One region of the Mycobacterium virginiense genome, then DNA from elsewhere that is predicted to be linked to it. Evidence: riboswitches for the same ligand, from Rfam matches in the RefSeq annotation. Region 1 holds a riboswitch; the other holds the start of a gene.
What was found. Region 1 has a riboswitch for cobalamin ahead of MJO54_RS18005 (magnesium chelatase subunit D family protein). Riboswitches for the same ligand answer to the same signal wherever they lie in the genome.
Positions count from the first base shown of each region.

Region 1 (4,410 bases):
CCCGAGATCGCCGAGCACCACCATCCGGCTGGCTCCGTAGCCACGCTCGGTCAGCAGGGCGGCCAGCTGCCCCGGGGTGCTCTCATCGGACGACAGCACCAGCACCCGCCGCCCCGGCGCCAACTCCCGCAGCACCGCATTCACGTCGGCGGACCTGATCACCGCCGCGGACTCCGCGGACCAGCCCAACCGGGCCCGGGCCAGCGTGACCGACGAAACCGCCGGAATCACCGTGACCCGCTGCGCTCCGAACAACTCGATGAGCGTGCTGCCCACACCGGACAACAGCGGATCACCCGAGGCCAGCGCCACCACGCGCTGCCCGTCCAGCGCGTCGAGCAGCGCGGGCAGCCCGGCGCGCAGCGGCGACGGCCAGGTGTGGCGCTGTTGACCGTCGACCGCGGGCAGCAGGTCCAGGTGACGCGGCCCGCCGATCACGACGTCGGCCGCCAGCACCGTCTGCCTCGCCGGCTCGCCCAGCCCGGCCCAGCCGTCGGCACCGATGCCCACTACGGCGATGCGTTCGGCGGGGCGGGGCTGGGCTGGCACAGCGGCGATCGTAGCTAGGTCAATCGCTGCGTGAGGAATTCCACCACCCGCTTGCGCGCCTCGTAGGCGGGGTGGCCGTCGACCTCGCGGACCTGGTCGGTGAGCACCGAGTGCGCCATCCGGGACAGACCGTGCGCGTTGCCCGACGAGGAATCGATCTCGATGACCTCGAAGGCGTCCCCGAGCCGTGCCTTGAGCGTCGCGAAGCGGTCACCGGGGGCCATCTTGTCCTCGCTGAACCGCAGGCCCAGAGCGCACAGGCCGTCGGTGGCGGCCCGGTCGGCGACGACACCGAGCTCGACCTCGGAGAGACCCGGGTCGCGGCGCTGCTTGAGCGTGAGCGGGATCGGGACCGACGGCTGGCTCAGCACCGGCGCCAGCACCGCATCGTCGACGGCCGCGGCCAGCGCGAAACCGCCGGTGAAGCACTGACCGATCACCCCGACGCCCTTGCCGGGCGTCTTCTCGTTGAGGTCGCGGGCCAGCGCCCGCAGGAACTGGGTGACCGGGCGCTGCTTGTCGGTGGCGAACGCGGCGAACTCGCGGGTCACGCAGGCCCGAGCGATCGTGGTCGCGGCGTAGCCCGGCGTGATCGCCTTACCCGGCTCGCCGAACAACGAAGGAATCGCCACGGTGAACCCGTTGTCCACCAGGTGATTTCCCAGCGCCAGCACTCCGGGGTGTATCCCCGGGATCTCCGGGATCAGCACCACACCAGGACCCTCGCCCTTGCGGTACACGTCGTGGGTGAACTCGCCACCGGTGAACGGTTCGGCGACCCATCCGGTCAAGTCTGCTTCAGGTGCACTCACTGGTCGTGTGCCCTTTCTCTCGGTCGGCGTCTGCGGCCCCGAGTGTTAGGGTATCGGCGCGAAGCGCCAGGGAAGTCGGTGTGACTCCGACGCAGGCCCGCTACGGTGTTCCGCGGCGCATTTCGGTGCGCCACGGTCAGTCCGAATACCGGCTTCGCGTCGCCAACACACAGGTGTTGGCCACACGAGCGGAGCCTCAATGCAACAGCTGTACCCCTTTCCCGCTGTCCTCGGCGGCGACCCGGATGCCCCGGGCGGCCTCGACGACATGGCGCTGGCGCTTGTCCTGAGCGCGATCTCCCCCGGTATCGGCGGGGTGCTGATCCGCGGCGAGAAGGGCACCGCCAAGTCGACGCTGGTTCGCGCGCTTGCCCAGGTGCTGCCGCCCATCGACGTGGTGGCCGGTGACCGGTTCTCTTCCGATCCCGCTGAGGCGAACCCGCTCTCCCCCGACGGCCCGTTCCCCAGCGACGCGGCCACCGAGACCCGCCCGGTGCGGCTGGTGGAGCTGCCGGTGGGCGCCACCGAGGACCGGGTGGTGGGTTCCATCCACCTGGAGCGCGCGCTGAGCGCCGGCACGGTCGACTTCGAACCCGGGCTGTTGGCGCGCGCCAATCGCGGCATCCTCTACGTCGACGAGGTCAACCTGCTGGCCGACCACCTGGTGGACCTGCTGCTGGACGCCGCGGCAATGGGGCGGCTGACGGTCGAGCGCGACGCGGTCTCGGTCACCCACGCCGCCCGGTTCGTGATCGTCGGGACGATGAATCCCGAGGAGGGCGAGCTGCGCCCCCAACTGCTTGACCGGTTCGGTCTGACCGTCGAGGTGTCTGCCCCGCGCGATCCGGTGCTGCGGGCCGAGGCGGTGCGGCGGCGGCTGGCGTTCGACGCCGACCCGGATGGCTTCGCCGCGACGTATGCCGCGGCCGAAGATCGGCTGCGCGCCCGGATCCATCAAGCCCAGGAACTGCTGCCGCAGGTGGCACTGACCGACGCTGCGCTGGTCAAGATCGGCGAGATCTGCGCGGCGTTCGACGTCGATGGCCTGCGCGGCGACATCGTCTGTGCCCGCACCGCGGTAGCTCACGCGGCCTGGCAGGGGCGCGACGCGGTCAATATCGAGGACTTGCGGGTGGCCGCCCGGTTGGCCCTGCCGCATCGGCGGCGACGCAAGCCGTTCGACGCACCGGGTCTCGATGAGGCCGAACTCGACGAACTGCTGCCACCCGAGGAGCCCGAGCCCGACCCGGACGGTCCGGGACCCGACGGGCCCGAGCCCGATGGTCCGCCGGAAGGTGGTTCGCCGCCGCCGGAACAACAGCGCGGGCCCGCACCGACCGGGCACCCTGGGCCGGGCTCCACCTCGACCGTGGGCGCCGACTCCCCGTACCGCGCCAAGCTTTTCGCGGTCGACGGCGTGGGCGAAGGACGCGCCGGCCGGCGCAGCCGGGCCCGCACCAGCTCCGGACGCCGGGTGGGCGCCACCGCATCCGGCAACGCCGGCGGATTGCACCTGTTCGAGACGCTGCGCGCCGCTGCGCCGCATCAGGGCGCCCGGGGCCGTGCTGAAGGTCGGATGATCCTGCAGGCGACCGATCTTCGACGCGCCGTCCGGGAAGGCCAGGAGGCCAACCTGGTGTTGTTCGTGGTCGACACGTCCGGGTCGATGGCCGCCATCGAGCGGATGCGCCATGTCAAGACCGCGATCTTGTCCTTGCTGCTCGACGCCTACCGTCGCCGGGACCGGGTGGCGGTGGTGACGTTTCGGGACACCAAGGCGGAGTTGGTGTTGCCCGCGACCGGATCGGTAGAGATCGCCGCCGTGCGGCTCGACGAGTTGCCTGCCGGTGGCCGCACCCCGCTGGCCGAGGGCCTGCTGGAGGCCGCGGAGGTGATCCGCCGGGAGCGGCTGCGCGAGCCGGCCTGCCGCCCGCTGCTGGTGGTGCTGACCGATGGGCGGGCCACCGCCGGAGCCGAACCGGTGGAGCGCTCCCTTCTGGCCGCCGACCAGCTTGCCGGACAAGGATATTCGGCCGTCGTGGTCGATTGCGAGAACGGCCGGATGCGACTCGGCTTGGCCCGGATGCTGGCCGAGCACTTGCGGGCCGAATACGTGCCGCTGCCGCAGGTCAGCGCCGAGGCATTGACCGACGTCGTCCGCGATGCCACCGGAAGAGGAGCCGCCTGATGCCCCAGGGACAACCATTGACGGTGCCCGACGACAACCTGACCACCCGCCAGCGCCGCAACCGGCCGCTGCTGATGGTGCACACCGGCGACGGCAAGGGGAAGTCCACTGCCGCATTCGGATTGGCGCTGCGCGGTTGGAATCAGGGCTTCAATATCGGGGTCTTCCAGTTCGTGAAGTCCGCGAAGTGGCGGGTCGGCGAACAGACCGTGCTCGAGCGGTTGGGCGAGCTGCACGCCGAGACCGGTGAGGGCGGCCCGGTGCAGTGGCACAAGATGGGCTCGGGCTGGTCGTGGAGCCGCAAGGCCGGCGGCGTGGAGGATCACGCCGGCGCCGCCGCGGAGGGCTGGGCCCAGATCAAGGAACGCCTGGCGGCACAGACCCACGACCTGTACATCCTCGACGAGTTCACCTACCCGATGGGTTGGGGCTGGGTGGACGTCGAGGACGTGGTGGAGACCTTGGCCAACCGTCCGGGCCACCAGCACGTCGTGATCACCGGCCGGCGCGCCGATCCGCGGTTGATCGAGGTCGCCGACCTGGTCACCGAGATGACCAACATCAAGCACCCGATGGACGCCGGCCAGAAGGGCCAGCGCGGCATCGAATGGTGAGCGTGGTGGGCGTTCCCCTACCCCGGCTGGTCATCGCCGCACCCGCATCCGGGCACGGCAAGACCACGGTGGCGGTCGGAGTAATGGCCGCGCTGGCCGCCCGCGGCGTGCAGGTCAGCGGACACAAGGTCGGCCCGGACTACATCGATCCCGGCTATCACGCGCTGGCCACCGGCCGGCCGGCCCGCAACCTGGATCCGTATCTGGTCGGCCCCGACCGGATCGTGCCGTTGCTGCTACACGGCGC
Region 1 is NZ_CP092430.2:3,689,923-3,694,332, forward strand. Features, by position in the region: gene cbiE (precorrin-6y C5,15-methyltransferase (decarboxylating) subunit CbiE) at 1-549, opposite strand, end outside; gene MJO54_RS18000 (dienelactone hydrolase family protein) at 564-1,361, opposite strand; cobalamin riboswitch at 1,385-1,532, shown strand; gene MJO54_RS18005 (magnesium chelatase subunit D family protein) at 1,561-3,549, shown strand; gene cobO (cob(I)yrinic acid a,c-diamide adenosyltransferase) at 3,549-4,163, shown strand; gene cobBC (bifunctional hydrogenobyrinic acid a,c-diamide synthase/histidinol phosphate aminotransferase CobBC) at 4,166-4,410, shown strand, end outside.

Region 2 (4,410 bases), 2.4 Mb from region 1:
AACTTCGACAGCGCGTCGGTGGGTGCGACGCCGCCGCCCTCACCGTCGTTCAGCGTGCGGGGGACACCGACGAAGATGATTCCGTCGAACCCGGCCTGGCGCAGGCCTACCAGTCGCGTCCGCAGCGCCGCCTCGTCGAGGAATGCGGTCACCTGCGTGCACAGTCCACGTACGCCGGGCAGTTCGGGACGGATTGTCGACCAGAATTCCGGGACATCGAGTTTGGGTTTCATCTCGATCGGCCGATCGTCGTCCTCGGGGATCAGCCCGGGGATCATGACGTGACCGATCCGGCCCGCGATACCCGCTTGGTCCGAGAGCTGCAGGACCTTGTAGGCCTCTTCGCGGGCGTGCTCACACCCACGATCGGTGTTGGGCGGCACCAATTCCAGTGCGATGGTGTTCAACGGCACCAGGGGACTCCGTTCTCATGGAAAGGACATGTTGCGCCCCAGAAATGGCTCTGGGGCGCAACATGTCAGACGGTCACAGGCCGGTGCGGGCTTCCTTGGCCGCGGCAACCATATGGGCCAGCGATGCCGTCACCTCGTCGGGCTTGCGCGTCTTGAGACCGCAGTCGGGGTTCACCCAGAGGCGTTGCGCCGGAACAGCATCCAGCGCCTCGCGCAGCGAAGCAGCCATCTCGTCGGCGCTCGGCACGCGTGGCGAGTGGATGTCGTAGACACCCGGTCCCACCCCGTTGGAGAAGCCGATCGCGTTCAGGTCGTCGAGCACCTCCATGTGCGAGCGCGCCGCCTCGATCGAGGTGACGTCGGCATCCAGGTCGGCGATCGCACCGATCACCTCGCCGAACTCCGAGTAGCACAGGTGGGTGTGGATCTGCGTCGCGTCGGAGATGCCCGAGGTGGACATCCGGAACGAACCGACCGCCCAATCCAGGTAGGCCGCCTTGTCGGCGTCGCGCACCGGCAACAGCTCGCGCAGGGCGGGCTCGTCGACCTGGATCACCGCGATGCCGGCGGACTCCAGATCCACCGTCTCCTCACGGATCGCCAGCGCCACTTGGTAGGCGGTGTGGGCCAGCGGCTGGTCGTCACGGACGAACGACCAGGCCAGGATGGTCACCGGACCGGTGAGCATGCCCTTGACCGGCTTGTCGGTCAGCGACTGGGCGTAGGTGGCCCAATCAACTGTCATCGGCTTGGGCCGCGTCACGTCGCCGAACAGCACCGGCGGGCGCACGCAGCGACTGCCGTAGGACTGCACCCAGCCGTTGCTGGTGGCGAAGAAGCCCTCGAGCTGCTCGGCGAAGTACTGCACCATGTCGTTGCGTTCCGGTTCGCCGTGCACCAGCACGTCGAGCCCGAGGTCCTCCTGCAACTTGATGACGGCGGCGACCTCCGCCTTCATCCGGTCGGTGTACTCCGCTTCGTTGATCTCCCCGGCCACCAGGGCCGCGCGGGCCTTGCGGATCTCCACGGTCTGCGGGAACGAACCGATGGTGGTGGTCGGCAGCGGCGGCAGGTGCAGCCGCTCGTCCTGGGCGGCGCGGCGTGCCTCGGCCGAACCGCGCTGGATACCGGCCGCCCGGATCTCGGCGATCTGGGCGCGCAGCGCCGCGTTGTTCAGTCGCGGGTCGGACTTGCGGGAGGCGACCGCGGCGTTGGACGCGGCGATCTCCGCGGCGACCGCGTCCCGGCCCTCACGCAGGGCGCGGGCCAGGGTGGCCACCTCGGTCACCTTCTCGGCGCCGAACGCCAGCCAGCTGCGCAGTGCGTCGTCCAGGCCGGTCTCGGGCTCCAGCGAGTAGGGCACGTGCAGCGTCGAGCACGACGTAGAGACAGCCACCGCCCCGGCGGGGCCCAGCAGTGACGCCAACTTGGCCAGCGCGGCCTGCAGGTCGGTGCGCCAGATGTTGCGGCCGTCGACGATCCCGGCGACCAGAATCTTGGAGGCCAGTTGGGGGACCGATGCGATAGCGGTGTTGGGCCCGTAGACCAGGTCCACACCGATCGCCTCGACCGGGGTGTTGGCCAGCGCGGGCAGCCCGGCGCCGGGGTCACCGAAGTAGGTGGCCACGAAGATCGCCGGCCGGTTGCTCAGCCCGCCGAGGCGGCTGTACACCTGCTCGGCCAGGGCCGGGGCGTCCGCGGAGATATCGGTCACCAGCACCGGCTCGTCGATCTGCACCCATTCCGCGCCGGCGTCGGCCAGTTTGGCCAGCAGCTCGGCGTACACGTCGGTCAGCTCTTCGAGACGCGAGATCGGCGCCGGCGCACCGCCGACGGCCTTACTGAGCAACAGGAACGTGACCGGGCCGATGATCACCGGTCGGGCCACGTTTCCGCCGAAGCCCTGCTCCTTGGCCTCGGCGAGCTCGGAGAGCACCTTGGCGGGGTTGAGGGAGAACGTCGTGTCCGGGCCGATCTCCGGAACGATGTAGTGGTAGTTGGTGTCGAACCACTTCGTCATCTCCAGCGGAGCGATCTCGGCGTTGCCGCGGGCGGCGGCGAAGTAGCGGTCGAGCTCGTCGGCGACGCCGGCCACCCGGGCCGGGAGTGCCCCCAGCAGTACCGCGGTGTCGAGCATCTGGTCGTAGTAGGAGAACGTGTTCACCGGTACCGAGTCGAGCCCCGCGGCGGCCAGTTGAGCCCAGGTGTCCCGGCGCAGGCCAGCGGCCACCTTCTTCAGCTCGTCCTGGCCGATCCTTCCGGCCCAGTAGCTTTCGGTGGCGCGCTTGAGTTCGCGGCGCGGTCCGATTCGCGGTGAGCCGAGAACGGTGGCGGTAAAAGGTTGAACGGTCACGATTTGATCCTTCAATCGACGAGGGTGGGTCAACGCCAGCAGCCGCCCAGCTGATCCGGTCCCGTGCCTATATATAAAGCACTATAACCCTCAAAACCAGACGCCTATTCCGCGAGGCGTTGATCCGCCGGGCGCGGCGCGCCCAGCACAACGGGCAGGTATTCGGACTCGCAGGCGCGCACCGAGGTGCACCTAATGGCCGTCGCTTCCCAGTCGGTGGGCTAACCCGTGACCAGTGCTTATGACGGCGGTCGTTCCTGCATACCGCTGCGGGACAGTCCCGGATTCTCACCGGGTTCCCTCTTGCGCTCCACGGAAAACTGCGTAAACTGCGGTGCGCTCGATGCCGAGGCCGCCTGGCGGCGACAACGGCAAACCAGTTGCGTGATCGAGATTACTCGGCTCGACCGGCCGCGAGTGCCTCCGGGATCGGGGTCTGGCCGTCGTTGAACTCGACGGTGCGGCCGATAGTCGACTTGTCGGCCAGGCAGGCCGCGATCGTCAACGCGACGTTGCCGCGAGAGACCTGGCCTTTAGCCGTGTCGGGACCGACGGCGATTTTGCCGGTAGCCGGGTCGAGAGACAGCCGGCTGGGGCCCAGCACCGTCCAGTCCAGGTCGCTGGCGCGTAGGTGGGCGTCGGCGGCGGCCTTGGCCTGCGCGTACGGATAAAACGGATCGGCTTCGGGAACGCCGTGATCGGGGCCCGCGCCGAAGTAGGACACCATCACGAAGCGCCGCACACCGGCTTTCGCGGCGGCGTCGATGCTGCGAATGGCGGCGTCACGGTCGACGGCGTAGGTGCGTGCCGGGTTTCCGCCGCCGGCGCCGGCGGAGAACACCACCGCGTCGTGGTCTGCCATGAGTCGGGCGAGACCGTCGGTGTCGAGCTGCTCGATGTCGGCCACCACCGGGACCGCACCGGTGACCGCGACCTCTTCGGCGTGGTCGGGGTTGCGGAACACCGAACTGACTTGATCGCCGCGGGCGGCGAGGATGGGGGCCAGCAGCAGGGCAATCTTGCCGTGGCCGCCGATGATCACGATGCGTGCCATGGATCCGACGGTACGCGGGAGCCCCCGGAGTGACCCCCGCTGACGCCGGCCGAGCGCGCCCGTCGACAATCGAGGCAACAAGACCCCGAATTGATAAAGGAGCACCCATGGCTGAAGCCGTCATCGTCGAAGCGGTGCGCGCGCCGATCGGCAAGCGCAACGGCGGACTGTCCGGGGTACACCCGGCCGAGCTGTCCGCCCAGGTGCTCAACGGGCTGGTCAACCGGGCAGGCGTGGACCCGGCGCTGGTCGACGACGTGATCTGGGGCTGTGTCATGCAGGCCGGTGAGCAGGCCCTGGACATCGGCCGCACGGCGGTGCTGAGCGCGGGCTGGCCGGAGACGGTGCCGGCGGTGACCGTGGACCGCCAGTGTGGCTCCAGCCAGCAGTCGGTGCACTTTGCCGCCGCCGGTGTGGTCGCCGGACACTACGACGTCGTGGTCGCCGGCGGCGTCGAGTCGATGTCGCGTACCCCGATGGGCTCCTCGCTGGCCAACGGTGGCCGTCCGTACGGGGACTCCTTCAAGGCGCGCTACAGCCAGACCCCCAACCAGGGCATCGGTGCGGAGATGATGGCCACCAAGTGGGGC
Region 2 is NZ_CP092430.2:1,282,073-1,286,482, forward strand. Features, by position in the region: gene MJO54_RS06385 (mycobacterial-type methylenetetrahydrofolate reductase) at 1-413, opposite strand, end outside; gene metE (5-methyltetrahydropteroyltriglutamate--homocysteine S-methyltransferase) at 487-2,781, opposite strand; cobalamin riboswitch at 2,903-3,116, opposite strand; gene MJO54_RS06395 (SDR family oxidoreductase) at 3,161-3,820, opposite strand; gene MJO54_RS06400 (thiolase family protein) at 3,928-4,410, shown strand, end outside.
Region 2: it holds a riboswitch for cobalamin, as region 1 does, so the genes downstream of both, metE (5-methyltetrahydropteroyltriglutamate--homocysteine S-methyltransferase) here and MJO54_RS18005 (magnesium chelatase subunit D family protein) in region 1, are expected to answer to the same signal.